DNA from 4 places in the Vibrio sp. QJM3NY_21 genome. Region 3 is predicted to be linked to each of the others. Evidence: predicted binding sites of a transcription regulator. Region 3 holds the regulator's gene; each other region holds the start of a gene.
The links. Region 3 encodes CRP, which controls carbon source genes, mostly activating them, when cyclic AMP is high. Its sites were predicted from a motif close to TGTGANNNNNNTCACA; they were not measured.
Positions count from the first base shown of each region.

Region 1 (4,209 bases), 1.1 Mb from region 3:
TTGCGTCTATGGGTAAGCTGGGTAGAGATAACCTGTTTTTGCTGTCTCAATCAGACAGTGAAGAGCATGAGTTCTTTATTGATGTTGAGAGGGATAACCTACTGCATCAACTGCAAGCCGATATTCTCCAGCTAGAAGAGCATCAAGACGACCACATCTTAGACTCCAGCAATCATAAACAGGTGGTTGAACTTGGCGATCGCTCTCTAACCGTACATGCGTGTCACAGCCCAATGCGTGAGGTTGAGGTTCTTCATGACCAGTTGTTGGCGATGTTTGATGCCGACCCGACACTAAAACCACGCGATATCATCGTGATGGTGTCTGACATTAATGCTTATAGCCCAGCGATTCAGGCGGTATTTGGTAATGCTCCTGGTGAGCGTTATATCCCTTACTCGATCTCTGATAGAACCGCAGACCAAGAAAGCCCAATTCTGACCGCCTTCATGCAGTTAGTCGCACTACCGAACACGCGCTGTTTAGCCTCTGAGTTACTAGAGCTATTAGAAATCCCAGCGATGATGGCACGCTTTGGTATTGATGAGTTTCAATTTGAGCAAGCCAAGCAATGGGTTGAAGAAGCGGGTATCCGTTGGGGCGTTGATTCTTCTACTGCAACAGAATTTGATCTACCTGCGACCGAGCAAAATACTTGGCTATTCGGTATTCAGCGCATGCTCTTAGGCTATGCGATGTCGGACTCTGCGGGTTTATTTGAAACTGAACACTCTCCGATTGCCGCTTATAACGAAGTTCAAGGTATTAACGCCGAACTTGCTGGTAAGTTAGCGCACTTTATCGATCGTATTGCCCATTACCGCCAACGTTTAACTGAAACACAATCTATCGATATGTGGCGTGAAATCTTGCTGCAAATGATTGATGATTTCTTTGCGGTTGAGCTGGAAGGCGAGGTGGTGCTTAAATCGATTCGCGATGCACTTTCCCAATTGAATGAACAGCTTGATGATGCCCTGTACGAACAAGAACTGTCGCCAAGCATTATCTACCAGTACCTCAATAATAAGTTATCTGGCGCGCGTATTAGCCAGCGATTCTTAGCTGGCCAAGTTAACTTTTGTACCTTAATGCCGATGCGTTCTATTCCGTTCAAAACGGTTTGTTTGTTAGGTATGAATGATGGTGTTTACCCTCGCTCAATGCCACCAGAAGGTTTTGACTTGATGAGCGGCCAAACTCGCTCGCCGAATGGCGTAGGCAAAAAGAGTCTAGCTCGACCTGGCGATCGTTCTCGTCGTGATGATGACCGTTATCTATTCTTAGAAGCGATGTTGTCAGCACAAGAGTGCTTATACATCAGCTATGTCGGCCGCTCGATTCAAGATAATACCGAGCGAGTGCCGTCGGTATTGGTTTCAGAGTTGATCGAGTACTGCCAGCAGAACTATTGCTTAAGTGAAGACCAAGCGTTACCAAGTGATGATTCAGGCATCAACCTGACTCAAGCGATCAGCTTTGAACACACCATGACACCGTTTAGCCCTGCAGCCTTTACTCAAGGTGACGCAAGCCATGTGCTGAGTTACGCCAAAGAATGGCTTCCTGCGGCTAACCGTTCAGGTGAGCGCAGTGGTGAGTTCAATCGTGCATTGGATGACTATTTGTTGGGGGCAACGTATCCGTTAGAACTCGACTTGGTTGAGTTACAGCGTTTTTGGCGTTTGCCAGTGCAGTACTTCTTTAATCGCCGTCTAAAAGTGGTGTTTGAGCCGCCGCTTCCTGTGATGGAAGATGATGAACCGTTCGTACTTAATGGTTTAGAGAGTTTCCAACTTAAGGATGCTTTGCTGCAAGTGTTGCTGGACCACCCTGAAGGTGCAGACGAAGCGGTTCGATTATTTGTCTCTGAGCAAAAAGCACAGGGCCGATTACCGGTCGGCGCCTTTGGTGATATCGAATTTGAAACCAATCGTGTTCAAGCGGAAGACTTAGCTAAAGAGATTCGATTTGTGAGCGGATCACCGCAGCAAGATCTCGAAGTGAATATCGAATTTGATGTGTTAGGCGAAGGCAAACCTGTTCGTTTGATGGGTTGGTTAACTCAAAACTATCAATCGGGTCTAGTTCGTTTCCGTAGCGGTAAAATACGCTCTCAAGATTATTTGGCAGCGTGGATTGATCATCTATGTTGTGCAGTGATGGGACACGGAAAAACGACCCATATTATTGGCTACGACAGAAAAGAAGGCGTGGTTCACCAAACGCTACAACCTATCGGCGATGCGCTTCAGGCGAAGAGTTTGCTGGCTGAGTTAGTACGACTGTTTTATCAAGGCATGACAGCACCACTGCCTTACTTCCCGAAAACCGCATTGGCTGGCGTTGAGGCTGGCTTTAGCCGTGGTAAATGGGTCGATGACGAAGAAAAGTCACTTAAGAAAATGGCCGATACTTTTAATGACAGCTTCGCCTTTACGGGCGAGGGCAGAGACACCTATATCTCACGAATTTGGCCTAAGTGGGATGATGAACTGGCTGCTGAGTCGCGTATGTATTCAACGCTTGTGTTACAGGCCGCAAGACTTGCCGCTGCCGATCTTGAAGATCAGGAATAATCAGCAGTGATCAGCAAGATCGCCAACGATACTAACGTCAAAGAGATGCGTTTGAATAAAGACATGGAAAATAAAGAGTTAGATGTAAATTTGGAGTGCAGGGCTTATCAAAAGGTTAGAGGTAATCGAGGTATAAGCTTAGTAAAAGCGATAGATAGTGATTTGCGGAAAGTCAGGGTACAGGAAATAAAGTGGCCGCCAGTAAATCATTATTAGTGTAGGGCGTTCGCTGTACGGCCACAGGTCAGAGGGACCATTATTCAGTGGTTCAAAGTAACGCATGAGTATAAAACTCGTAGGCGCTCCTGAACTCGTGGGCGCATAGTAGCGAGGCGATCTGAATTGATCCGTGAGAGAGATCGCACTAACTATTAACAAATTGGCGTAGGACGTAAATTGCATGACGTTTTCTACGCTAGGTCACATTTGTAACAGACTAATTTATCAGAAGGCAGTAAGGCATGACGACCACAAGCAGTGCTCAGGTAATCGTTCCACAAACACTTGATACCATGACGTTTCCACTTCATGGCGCGCGTTTAATTGAAGCATCAGCGGGTACGGGTAAAACATTTACCATCGCTGGCTTGTATTTGCGCCTACTGCTTGGGCACGGTACCGCTGCGCCGCAAGGTGATCTGACTGAAGCTACTCGACACCATGAGGAGCTTACTGTAGACCAAATTCTGGTGGTGACCTTTACTGAAGCCGCAACGGCAGAGCTACGCGATCGTATCCGCGCTCGAATCCATGATGCACGTATTGCGTTTGCTCGTGGACAAAGTGACGACCCAGTGATTGCTCCTTTATTACAAGCTATCGATGATCATGCTGGCGCTGCGAAAACTCTGCTCAATGCTGAAAGGCAAATGGATGAGGCTGCGGTTTACACCATTCACGGTTTCTGTCAGAGAATGTTGACTCAGAATGCCTTCGAGTCTGGAAGCCGTTTTGATAATGAATTTGTGACCGATGAAAGCCATCTGAAAGCACAAGTGGTTGCCGACTATTGGCGTAAGCAGTTCTACCCGCTGCCAATTCAACTGGCTGGTGAAGTGCGAAATATTTGGGGCTCTCCCGCTTCGTTATTGGCTGACGTAAATCGCTACCTGACAGGATCTCCGCTGAAGCTGACCGTAGATGCGATGTCGGGCGACTTACAAACGCTACACAACCAAAACCTAGATAAAGTGAAGCAACTTAAGACGTTGTGGTGCGAATCCGAAGCGGACTTTTTGGCTTTGATTTCAGGTTCAGATGTGAACAAACGCAGCTACACCAAGAAGTCTCTGCCTACTTGGTTAGAAGCCGTCACAGCATGGGCGCAGAGCGACACTCATGATTACCAGTTTCCAGATAAACTAGAGAAGTTCTCACAAGCCACTCTAATTGAAAAAACGCCGAAAGGTACTGCACCTCAGCACGCAGTTTTCGAAGCGATTGAGGACTTCTTAAATTCTCCAGCAGATCTGAAAGCCCCATTGTTGGCACATGCGATTACTCATTGTCGAACCATGTTAGCCAAGGCTAAACAGCAGAAACAGTGGCTATCGTTTGATGACTTGCTGACTCAGTTATCTGCATCGATTGATGTGGATGAGCAATCACTGCTGGTGGAAAGAATTCGTAC
Region 1 is NZ_CM173513.1:742,595-746,803, forward strand. It holds gene recC (exodeoxyribonuclease V subunit gamma) at 1-2,579, shown strand, start outside; gene recB (exodeoxyribonuclease V subunit beta) at 3,041-4,209, shown strand, end outside.
Region 1: a site for CRP is predicted at 2,928-2,943, ahead of recB (exodeoxyribonuclease V subunit beta). Genes of this name have one in related genera too.

Region 2 (4,209 bases), 1.7 Mb from region 3:
TCAGATCTGAGTTAGTCGTTACCAATTAGTAGTCATTAGCTAGAAAATGGTAATTAACAGCTAGTAAATCACTTTTACTTTAGAAGCACTCTCAATTGCATCTTCAATCGCTGTCTCAGTGCTGTTACGACGAGTAAGCGCCACACCTAGACGACGGCGACCATCGATATCAGGCTTACCAAACAAGCGAACTTGCGTCTGTGGTGCGTCTAGAGCTTCTGTAAGACCTTCAAAACGAATGTTGGTTGAAGTGCCTTGACCAAGGATAACCGCTGATGCACATGGACCGTATTGCGTGATTGATTTGATCGGCATACCAGTAAAGGCGCGTACGTGCAGTGCGAATTCCGATGAGTCTTGAGACATCAGAGTCACTAAGCCAGTATCGTGTGGGCGAGGGGATACTTCATTGAAGATCACGTGGTCGCCTTTAACGAACAGTTCAACACCAAAGATGCCGTGACCGCCGAGTGCGTTAACGACTTGCTCAGCCGTGTATTGCGCCGCTTTAAGTGCGTTGTCTGACATCACTTGTGGCTGCCATGATTCACGGTAATCACCGTCTTCTTGGCGGTGACCGATAGGCGCACAGAAATGAACGCCATCAACAGCGCGAACGGTTAGAAGCGTAATTTCGTAATCAAAGTCGATGAAGCCTTCAACGATTACGCGACCCGCGCCAGTACGACCGCCTTCTTGTGCGTAGTCCCAAGACTTTTGAATGTCTTCTTCTGTTTTGATAACGCTTTGGCCTTTACCTGAAGAGCTCATTACTGGCTTAACAACGCAAGGCATGCCCACGAATTCAACAGCGGCAGCGAAGTCTTCAAAGGTGTCTGCAAAGCGGTAAGGAGAAGTGCTCAGTTTTAGTTCTTCTGCAGCTAGGCGACGGATACCTTCGCGGTTCATCGTTAGCTTCGTCGCATTTGCAGTGGGAACGACATTTAAGCCTTGAGCTTCTAGCTCTACCAACTTGCTGGTGGCAATAGCTTCAATTTCAGGAACCACATAATCTGGTTTTTCAAGTTCAATGACTGCTTGCAGTGCATCGCCGTCTAACATGTCTAATACATGGCTACGATGTGCAACTTGCATCGCGGGTGCGTCTGCGTAACGGTCACATGCAATAACTTCCAAGCCTAAACGTTGGCACTCGATAGCAACTTCTTTGCCGAGTTCACCTGAACCTAATAGAAGTACACGAGTAGCATTTTCACGAGTAGCAGTACCAAACATAGAAATTCCTTCCGATCTTTTGAGCGATTGATTGAAAACGGGGTGATCATACTTATTTCAATGATAAAAGCAAACGTTTGCGCAAGTTGTTGCGTTAATTACAGGTATAAAAAAAGCAGCCCCGTTAAATAGGGCTGCTTATTTAAAATTTTGTTAATTAGATGTACTTAGATTGCTAAGTAAGTCACTGGAATGTCGGGATTAATCGCTTCTAATGTAGATTGCGTATCCGCTAGGTGACTGATGCTACCTTCGGCAATTTCAACCAACGCTGCACTTTCAATCTGTTCAAAATCGAAGCCAGCCAGTTTAAGTTGAATCAACGCCACTTGTAGAGGTGGTAAGCTCGGGTTGAACGCTGCGTTTTCAGCGTAAGCACCGGTGAAAACCTCACCCGACGTCAATTGCAGTGAAACACCACTTAGGTTTTTGGTGTATGGAGCATGGCTGCGGTTTAGTGCTGCTAGCGCTTCTACAACAATAGGCGTTGTTTCTTCAGTCGTGTGCTTATGATCAAGCTTAGTCATTAGGCCAGTCGTCACACCTAAATCAGCAGGGCCGAATGAGTCTGGCAGGTATTCTTGCAGAGACATTTCATCACGTTGTGGAAGCTGAACCTTAAGCTCTTTCGCTGTGGTCAGTTCGTTCATGAATTGACGACAGTGACCACAAGGGCTGAAATTGATTGTGATATCAGAGATACCTTGCTCGCCTTTCATCCAAGCGTGGCTGATTGCAGATTGCTCGGCGTGTACTGTTTGGCCAAGTTGAGCACCAGCGATTTCAAGGTTTGCACCAAAATACAGAGTGCCAGACAAACCACGCACGATTGCACCAACATAAAAGTCAGATAACGGAGCGTAAGAATAGGCTGCGGCAAAAGGAAGTAGCGCAATACGTAGCTCGTCATCCGCGAAACCACTTGCTTGCAGTAGGCTAGCAAATTGTTCTGGAGACAATGTCGCGTCAAAGTTGTCTGCTAATACGATGTCACTCAAAAGTGCTTTGATTGCTGTTGGAGCACTTTCCAGCGCCAGGGTAATACGACTGTTCATGTTGAATCCTTAATTGACCTTAGGCTTTAATTCTATGCAATGCTCAGGAATTTTCTGTGATTTTGATCACTACTGTGTTGTTGCTGTTACATTGGTTTGCATAATTAGAGTGAGGTCACAGATGAAATCGATTGCAAGAGTAAAAACTACCATTGATATCGCACTTATTGCTTGAAATTGAGTTTGGTTTGTCACGTATTGATGAATAAATGTGAGAAAAAAGCCCAAGCTACCACTGAAATAATCAGGTTATGCTTGGGCTTATTGATATCTGTAACGCTTAAAAGTCGCGAACCAGTGAGTTTAGCTATTTACCAACTCATCGATTAGAGCGCGTATAAACTGTAATCAAAGTGGTTAAGAATAGAACCAAACCACGAGCGAAAATATACTCGGTGCAATGATTGAGGTGATAACCCCACAAAGAACCAATGCCAACGAACTGAATGCAGCATCTTCCTGATTCTTTTCAGCACAGGTCGCAGTACCTAAAGCGTGAGACACGGTACCCATGGTTAAACCACGCGCGATAGGGCTCTTAATGCCAATGAGATTGTAGATTGGGTAAGCAAAAATTGCCCCAAACAGACCGACAATCAATACTAGTATTGCCGCAATTGCTGCTTCACCACCTAAATGGCTCGACACTTCCATAGCAATTGGCGTGGTGACTGACTTACCTAATAAACTCGCAATCAAAGTTAAGTCCGCTTTAAAAGCCACTGCGATTAATGCTGTCGTTGTCATCGACATCACACTACCTAGCGTGCAAGCAAAGGTGATGATGCGCCAGTTGGCTCTGATTTGAGGTAGCTGTTCGTAAAGCGGATAAGCAAGGGCAACAACCGCAGGCTGCAGCATGTAGGTAATCCAGGTGTTGTCTGCATAGTAAGTCTCAAACGGTACTTTGAAGAACGTGAGTATCGGAATGATGATACCAATGCTGATCAGCAGGGGATTACACAGCGGTGAGTTTACTTTTTGACTTACCCAGCGAGCAAACAGGAATACCACGATGGTGAGTAGAATCCACATGATCAGTTACCTCTCGAAAGCAAGCGGTCTAAAAACCATGATAAGGACACCAACACCAGCAACGTGCCACCAACGGCGCTCGCCATAATTGGCAATGCGTTCGCGATGAGCATGTCGAAGTGATCCATCAACCCAACACTGATCGGAACAAACAGTAAGATCATTAGGCGGATAATCAAGCTTGCACCGGGTTGTACCCAGTGCGAAGGAACAATACCAATCACCATGGCGGCAAACAGAATCAACATGCCAAAAATACTGCCTGGGATTGAGGTATCCAAAAAGTGCTGTAACGCGTTACCTGCTGTAAGTGCACCTATGATTAAGGTGAAGGAGATTAAGCAGTAAACCAGCTGGATCAATCTTTCTTTCAAAGTGTTACGTCTCTTGATAATGGAATTAGCTAGCTAACTTTTCTACGTATTGATAAACCGACTTCAAGATAGCCATTTTCTTCTCGTCGCTTTCATGTTCATGCGCGAGGTTTTCAAGGTTGAGCATGTACTCTTCTAAACGGCTCTCATAAAACTCACGACAATGGTTCGCCCATTTCAATTGCTCAGCTTCGTCGAGCGTCCATGGGAAATGACGAGCACGGTAACGGAACAGTAACGGTTTAATACGTTCATCACCGAAGGTGATGTCTAAAGCTGCCAAGTTATTTGGGTCAGTTTCGCGAATGATGTTCATCGCTGTTTTATCAGCAGGTGAAAAGAAACCGTCGTAAAGGTGTGTATCAACATCATCACTCTTTTCGTACTCTCGTTCTTGTGAGTACAGGCCGATCAGTTTTTCGCGGATCTCTGGGTGTTCGCGCAGCAGTGCCAAGTTCTTCAAGCATTGTTGACGATCGATACCGATGGTTTCGGCATTTTCAGCCGTC
Region 2 is NZ_CM173513.1:1,528,785-1,532,993, forward strand. It holds gene purT (formate-dependent phosphoribosylglycinamide formyltransferase) at 61-1,236, opposite strand; gene cdd (cytidine deaminase) at 1,404-2,291, opposite strand; gene AC3CID_RS06975 (LrgB family protein) at 2,649-3,326, opposite strand; gene AC3CID_RS06980 (CidA/LrgA family protein) at 3,329-3,700, opposite strand; gene sbcB (exodeoxyribonuclease I) at 3,726-4,209, opposite strand, start outside.
Region 2: a site for CRP is predicted at 2,396-2,411, ahead of cdd (cytidine deaminase). Genes of this name have one in related genera too.

Region 3 (4,209 bases):
GGCCATGTGGGGTTCATTACCGGTAGCACGCTCAAACCAAGGTTTTGGTTAGAAGAAGCGTTACCCGCCTACTATGAAAGTATTCAAGATTCGGCATAATGGCCGAGCCTTTTTAAGGACTGAGTGGTAGACGTCACTAGACACAGTAATCAACACATCAATAAACCTATTTATGAACATAAAAGAGAGAAGTATTTATGATCATCCCATGGCAAGACATTGCGCCAGAAACACTGGAAAACCTCATTAAAGAATTCGTGCTGCGTGAAGGCACAGACTACGGCGACGTAGAGGTTTCACTGCAAAACAAGATTGATCAAGTGAAACATCAATTAGCCTCAAAGGAAGTCAGCATCGTGTTTTCTGAGCTGCATGAAACCGTTGATATTCAAGTCACAAAACGCTTCTAAGCTGCGCTCATAAAGGAGCCGTGTTATAGTGGTAAACGATTGCTAACAAGTAAGTTACTCAAAAGACAAGGGTTGTCATGTCCGCTAAACATCCAATTATTGCGGTGACGGGTTCATCAGGAGCCGGCACCACCACTACCTCAGAAGCCTTCCGAAAAATGTTCAATATGATGGACGTGAAGGCCGCTTGGGTTGAAGGGGATAGTTTCCATCGCTTCACTCGACCAGAGATGGACGTCGAGATCCGTAAGGCTCGCGAGCAAGGTAAGCACATCAGCTACTTTGGTCCACAAGCCAACGATTTTGGCGCATTAGAAGAGTTCTTCCGTCAATACGGTAATGAAGGCACGGGTAAAGTCCGTAGTTACCTACATACCTTCGATGAAGCCGTGCCTTACAATCAAATGCCGGGCACCTTTACGCCATGGCAAGAGATCCCAGAAAATTCCGATGTGATGTTCTACGAAGGTCTTCATGGTGGCGTAGTCGATGGCGATATTAACGTCTCGCAACACGTCGACCTGCTTATCGGCATGGTACCTATCGTAAACCTAGAGTGGATCCAGAAATTCGTTCGTGACACACGCGATCGTGGGCATTCTCGCGAAGCGGTGATGGACTCGATTGTTCGCTCAATGGATGATTACCTTAATTACATCACCCCACAATTTTCGCGTACTCACATCAACTTTCAGCGTGTTCCAACCGTAGATACATCGAACCCACTGAACGCCAAAGGGATTCCAAGTTTAGACGAAAGCTTCGTGGTTATACGTTTGCGTGGCATCAAAAACGTCGATTTCCCCTACCTTCTAGCTATGATAGATGGCTCATTTATGTCACGCCACAACACGCTTGTGGTGCCAGGCGGCAAGATGAGTTTTGCTATGGAGCTCATTGTAAGGCCCATCCTACAACAGCTCATCGAAACCGGAAAAATAGGTTAACAAGACACCATTCTGGTTGATTACTTTTCATACCGTGATCATGTGCACAATTTTGCGTAAAAAATCGTAGCTTGGTCACGATTAAAATCAAGAAATAGTACCTGAAAAAGGATACTATTCTTAAACGAAACACAAGATAGCTTGCAGCGCTCAACGAGTGCTCTTATCCTACAAGTCAATCCAGGCTTAGCTAAAATACGGAAAGCGGCAAGCATACCCTGCAGAGGAAGTAAGATATTATGGTTCTAGGTAAACCCCAAACCGATCCAACATTAGAGTGGTTCCTTTCACACTGTCATATTCATAAGTACCCTTCAAAAAGTACTTTGATTCATGCTGGTGAAAAGGCAGAAACCTTGTACTACATCGTTAAAGGTTCTGTGGCAGTTCTTATCAAAGACGAAGAAGGTAAGGAAATGATTCTTTCTTACCTAAACCAAGGTGACTTCATTGGTGAACTTGGCCTCTTCGAAGAAGACCAAGAGCGTACTGCATGGGTTCGTGCAAAATCTCCTTGTGAAGTAGCTGAAATTTCTTTCAAGAAATTCCGTCAGCTTATCCAAGTGAACCCAGATATCCTAATGCGCCTTTCAGCGCAAATGGCAAACCGTCTACAAGTAACTAGCCAAAAGGTTGGCGACTTAGCGTTCCTTGACGTAACAGGTCGTATCGCTCAAACGCTACTTAACCTAGCGAAACAGCCAGATGCAATGACTCACCCTGACGGCATGCAAATCAAGATCACTCGTCAAGAGATTGGCCAGATTGTTGGTTGTTCTCGTGAGACAGTAGGTCGTATCTTGAAGATGCTAGAAGAGCAGAACCTAATTTCTGCACACGGTAAAACTATCGTGGTATACGGCACTCGTTAATCTCGATTAACTGAGCCAAAAATTTGAAAGCCACCAAATGCAAATTTGGTGGCTTTTTTGTTTTCTAAAGATCTAGAGAGCAGATGCGAGATGCGAGATGCGAGATGCGAGATGCGAATGGAGCACCTCCCGCGTCCAAGCGCAAACACTCTCAAAGCGAAGCGTACCCGCATCTTTAGGGTAAAGCCCGTGCTCGTATCTTTCTTTAACCGTTGGTGCTCTCAAAGATCTTGTCAGCCGATACTGCAACAAATCCTGTATAAATCTCACCATTCGCCATCGCATAACGCTTAGCGAACTCGTAGAAGCCACCAGGAATCACCTCATTGCCTTCAACAAATGAAACTGGCACTTTGTCTGCCATTGTAGATGATTGCTCTAATAAGACCTCTGGAGAGCCTTTAACCTGACCGCCAGATGCATTGATAGTGAAACCTGAATCACTCAAATAGTCATTCACAGTCTGTACTTCATCGAACTCATTAAGCTGGTTCACACTCACCGTAAAGTGGTTTGCACCGTAACCATGAGCCGCTAGCCAAGACGCGTATTCACTCTCTTTTGCTAGCACTTGGAAATCCGCGAAACTCAGATCCCAAAGGCGACCACCAAACAAGAACTCATGACCTTGAAGCTTGCTTGCGTCTACTTGCTCAACCAACTTCGCAACGATCTGTTGTAAGTCACTTGAACACTCTTCTACCTTCAACTCACTAATGAACACTTTCGGTTGGTTTGGGTCTGGGTGCTCGTAGTGCTTAGCCACTAACTTCTTGCTCTCAAACAAGTAGTCGCCACACGCCTTGTAGCCTAATTCAAGAAAAGGCTTGGCCAGTGTTTCAATGCCCAGAGGTGCAACATTGAAAGTACGCAGTGCAATGTGATCATTAATCAGGGATTCGTCTTCTTTCAGCAGATGATGAACTTTCTCGGCCGATGGGCAAAGCCTGTGAATGTAATCGTCCCATAGTGATTTAAAGAGTAGATCGGGCGTCATGGTGACTCCTTGTCAGAGGTTCTAGCAAGCTAGTAATTTGGATTAGAGAGGGAGAGGCTGGACACAGAGTCAGCAGCCATCAGCCTGTGACATACTTGTTCTATTATTATCTACCGCCCAATCAAGGTGTCGGACGTGATGGAAAAGGAAGCGATAACACCGCTTCCTCATTACACAATTAACCAATGAATCTGTTATTCATGAACCTAGAGCTCATAAGCTTATGATTCATGAACTTATAGCTTAAGAGCTTAAACTAAAGCTCAATACCTGGGCTAAATGTCGCTGGCAGTTGAGTTTCACCACCTTCCATTGAAGCCATAGGATAAGCACAGTAGTCAGCTGCATAGTACGCACTTGGGCGTAGGTTGCCTGAAGCACCCGGACCACCAAATGGTGCATCACCACTTGCGCCTGTTAGCTGGCGGTTACGATTAACAATACCCGCACGGATATGGTCAACGAAGTATTCCCACTCTGAATCGTCGGTTGAAACTAGGCCTGCAGACAAACCAAAGCGCGTGTCATTAGCCAATTCTACCGCTTGCTCTAGCGATTGGTAACGAACCACTTGCAACAATGGACCGAAGTACTCTTCATCTGGTAATTCAGCAATGTTGGTTGCATCAATAATACCCGGAGAAACAAACGCCGCTTCACCCGCCTTTGCTTCTACTAGGCTTACACCGCCTAACGATTGCAGATTAGCTTGCGCGTCCAGAATGAATTTAGCCGCAGCTTCCGAAATTTGTGGCCCCATGAAGGGTGCTGGCTCAGCGAATGGCTGATCGACACGAATCTTCAAGGTCGCAGCCACGAGCTTGTCCAGCAGTTGATCGCCCTTCTCTCCAACAGGCACATACAAGCGACGTGCACACGTGCAACGTTGACCCGCACTGATGAAAGCCGATTGAATGATGGTATAAACCGTCGCGTCAGCATCACCAAATTGGTCAGTGATCACCATAGGGTTGTTGCCGCCC
Region 3 is NZ_CM173513.1:3,193,253-3,197,461, forward strand. It holds gene AC3CID_RS14310 (hydrolase) at 1-99, shown strand, start outside; gene AC3CID_RS14315 (YheU family protein) at 198-410, shown strand; gene AC3CID_RS14320 (phosphoribulokinase) at 488-1,357, shown strand; gene crp (cAMP-activated global transcriptional regulator CRP) at 1,597-2,229, shown strand; gene AC3CID_RS14330 (2-oxoadipate dioxygenase/decarboxylase family protein) at 2,435-3,226, opposite strand; gene astD (succinylglutamate-semialdehyde dehydrogenase) at 3,483-4,209, opposite strand, start outside.

Region 4 (4,209 bases), 900 kb from region 3:
TAAAGATGTCAGGATGATCGAGCGTAAAACGAATACCACGCCAGCCAAGAAATGGGTTGTCCTCTTCGATTGGAAAATAAGGTAAGGCCTTATCGCCACCGATATCGAGTGTACGCATCACCACTTGCTTCTCAGGGTAGCTCGCGAGTACAGAACGGTATTGCTTGAACTGTTCGTCCTCTGACGGAAACCTCTGCTGCAACAAGAAAGAAATTTCGGTTCGATACAGCCCCACCCCATCAACGCCTTGGTTGATAGCGATATTGGTGTCGGCACTCAAGCCCGCATTAAGCAAGATCTCGACTTGCTGGTTGTCTTGCGTTTTTGCCGGTAAGTATAGTTCTCGATTGACCATAGAAGAGAGCTCACTCTCTTCTAAAATCAGCCCTTGATATTCTTTGAGCAGGTTTTGAGTCGGCTCAATAAAGATCTCGCCACTATAGCCGTCGACAATCGCTTGCTTACCATTAGCTTGAGCAAGATTTAGGTTAACCCCCATAACAGAAGGAATACCCAAAGCTCGAGATAAAATCGCGGCATGTGAGTTCGCCGCACCTTCCAAAGAAATAACAGCTAAAAGTTTTTCTTTGGGAATAGAGGCCAATACCGAAGCCGTTAACTCTCGAACCACCAAAATAATTGGCTTATCTAGCGTGCGAAGTTCATGTTCAGAATTGTGAAGGAAATAGAGCAATCTTTGACCAAGCTCTCGGATGTCTTGTGCCCTCTCACGAAGGTACACGTCTGACATACGAGCAAAGCGATTCGAGTAACTCTCAACAACCTGCCTTAATGCCCAATCGGCTTTATCGCCTTTCTGGATTTGGCTCTTAAGATCCTTACGCAACATGGGATCGTTGAGTAAGTGAGTAAACAGGTCAAAGATCGCCAACGCGTCTTTATTGATTTCACTATCTAGGCGCTTTCGCATTCGCTTAAAGTCATTGAGAGCATTTTCGACGGCGACTGCCAGCATTTCATGCTCTCTTTCAACATTAAGCGTCGATGCTGGATAAACATCGGTGAGTTCAGGCTGAGTGTTATCCCACCATAAATCACCAATCGCAACGCCCGATGAAGCTGCAATACCTTTAATCTTAGGTAGCTTCTGTTGCTCTAAAAGCCAATGGCCTTGAGTTTGAGCGTGCGCCACAATGACCGCAAGTTGTGCTGAGAGTGTGACAAGGAAGGATTCTTCCATCTCACTGAATAAACGAGGAGACTTCTGTTGAATGACCAATACGCCAAGCACTTGCTTACGATGGATAATCGGAGTGCCGAGAAAAGAGTGATAAACCTTTTCTCCAAGCTCTGGAAAAAACTTATAAGCAGGGTGAGCAGACGCTTGTGCAAGGTTGATAGGTTCAGCACTTCTTTTGACAAGGCCAACCAGACCTTCGTCAAAACCAATGTGAATGCTATTGCCTTTGAAGATCAGGCCTTGAGTTGCCATCAACTCAAGACGCTGCATATCATTATTTGCCAAATACACGGTGCAACATTCCGTCTGCATCGCACTGCATGTCTCTTTAACCAAAATATCAAGAGCCGTCGACACATCTTCAACTCTTGATACGTGTTCAACTATTTCCCTTAGTTGACTGAGCATGCTTAACCTCTACGCAATTTGCGTTTTCCTTTTGTTTTTCGCTCTTTAAACGGCATTGCTAAAGATGCGAATTCTTTCATCGCTCGACGGTAAACATCTCGCTTGAAAGAAACAACTTGTCGAACTGGGTACCAGTAACTCACCCAACGCCAACCATCAAACTCAGGTGTACTTCCACGCTGCATATTGATCTGCGATTCATCGCAATCTAAGCGTAAAAGGAACCACTTCTGTTTTTGTCCAATACAGACAGGTTTAGAATCCCACCGAACCAGTCGTTTGGGCAGCTTATAGCGTAACCAATGACGACTTGTCGCGACGATCTTTACATCCTTTTTAGTAAGGCCAACCTCTTCATACAACTCGCGGTACATTGCCTGTTCCGGAGTTTCACCTTCATCTATTCCCCCTTGAGGGAATTGCCATGAATGTTGCCCGTATCGTTTAGCCCAGAAGACCTGACCATGGTTGTTACAGATTACAATACCAACATTTAATCGGTAACCATCGCCATCTATCACTGGCCAACCTCTATCTAAATTTTTAATTACTCTGATTTTTCCACATATCCCCAATCGGAGCAAACTTAGTGACGTGACAAGCGCTATATTTATGAATATTAACTAAGAATATGGATAAGTTTTGCTCAAATTCTAGTTACCCACACAAGAGTGAGACATAGACCACATTTATTCACCTTTTCTGTGAATAACTATGTGAAGAATTACCCGCAATCGTTTTTTTTAATCCATAGATTCATCAACATCAAAAACACCAAGTCGAGTAAATATAATTTATTTAATTAAAAATCAATTGATTAGAATTATAATTTCATTTTTAAAAACATTAGAAAAGTAAAAGATCTTTCAAAAACAGAACATGGTTAAAGATCAACCACTCCGATGTTTATCCACACTAGTAAGCGAAAGATTCATTTTGAACCCCATTTGGCAAGCATTTAATCCACCATAAACCCCTGTTTATTTATCCACTAAATTAATATTTCAATTAATTACCTTTATGTCCTGTGGATAACCATGAGTTTGATCCCTTTCCTAACAAGGAGATCATTTCTTAACCAGTCGTCATATGGTGATAACTTCTGGTAAAATCATTTTTTTGATCATGTCTTTTATTATGAAACCAGAACCACAAACACAACAAGAGCTGCTAGACAGAGCGTATGCTATCGCCGGAATGACCTTTAAAGAGCTCGCCGATGAAGCTGAGATGGTGATGCCAAACGACCTCAAGCGTGATAAAGGCTGGGTTGGACAGCTATTGGAATGGCACTTGGGTGCGCCCGCAGGCAGTAAACCAGAACAAGATTTTGCCAAACTCGGTATCGAGCTTAAAAGCATCCCGATTGGCTACTCTGGAAAGCCACTCGAAACCACCTTTGTTTGTGTCGCTCCATTGATGGGCGTGCAAGGCATAACTTGGGAAACCAGTCACGTTCGAAACAAGCTGTCTAAAGTGTTGTGGATCCCAGTTGAGGGAGAAAGAGAGATCCCGCTGGCAGAAAGGCATGTTGGCTCCCCATTACTCTGGACACCAAGCCTAGCTGAAAACGAACTCCTGAAAAGAGACTGGGAAGAACTGATGGAGTTAATCGTGTTGGGTAATGTTGAACAGATAACAGCAAGACACGGCGAAGCACTGCATTTGCGACCAAAAGCGGCCAACAGTCGCGTGTTAACAGAAGCTTACGGTGCAAGTGGAAAACCTATCAAGACTAAGCCACGTGGTTTCTATCTACGGACTCAATTCACCCATAAATTGCTGACAACCCATTACGCATAGAGCTCTTATCTAGCATAGATGGACCAAACTATCAGTATGTTACAAACCGCCTGTAACTAGAATCAATCTCTAGCTACAAACGCTCTCTAATGAGGTTTGAGCGCCAGTTCAATATCACAGTAGCTTTGGCTCGGCTCATTACCAAACTCATCATAGGCGTTGTGTAAGCGAAGATACGCCTTTTCAAAACCGAGCCGGAGCAACTCTTCTTTCACTTGATCCAAGGATCCAAAGTGAAGCGGCTCACCGTCTTGCTTTACCGGTTCTAGCTTGTGTTTATATTCCACTGCTAATAGATATTCCGAGATATCGGAACAGCCAATAACGTATACCTTCGGTGTTTGATAAGAGTCTTTGTGCTCTCCATGTAACCACATGTCTAATTGATGCTTTTGCATAGCCGGCCTCCCTTGCTCTATAAAGCGTAGTAGAACTCTTTTTCTTTACTAGATAACGACTTAAAAAAGCACACATAACGGCTTAAAAAAGCAAAAAAGAGAAGCAAGTGCTTCTCTTTTTTGGCCAGTTTTAGTTCAAAAGCTTGCACTTCCGACGCCACAACTATCACTGATATTTATCTTAAGGGGTGAAAGGCGCTATCACCCCACAAGGTTACGTCGGTATTCGTGCGCTTAAGACTCGACGAAGGTGACGAACTCGACGTTCAATCGTAACGACTTCAGGTTCAGAAAAACCAATTGGTCGACCATCGGCTTCAAGGCCAATATCTCTCAATAAATGAGTATTGTTCCATGGTAGATCGTATGAACTACGACGAACTTTTCGTTGCCATTCAC
Region 4 is NZ_CM173513.1:558,486-562,694, reverse strand. It holds gene ptsP (phosphoenolpyruvate--protein phosphotransferase) at 1-1,609, opposite strand, end outside; gene rppH (RNA pyrophosphohydrolase) at 1,612-2,130, opposite strand; gene mutH (DNA mismatch repair endonuclease MutH) at 2,747-3,412, shown strand; gene AC3CID_RS02475 (DUF6482 family protein) at 3,499-3,810, opposite strand; gene AC3CID_RS02470 (hypothetical protein) at 4,025-4,209, opposite strand, start outside.
Region 4: a site for CRP is predicted at 2,282-2,297, ahead of rppH (RNA pyrophosphohydrolase). Genes of this name have one in related genera too.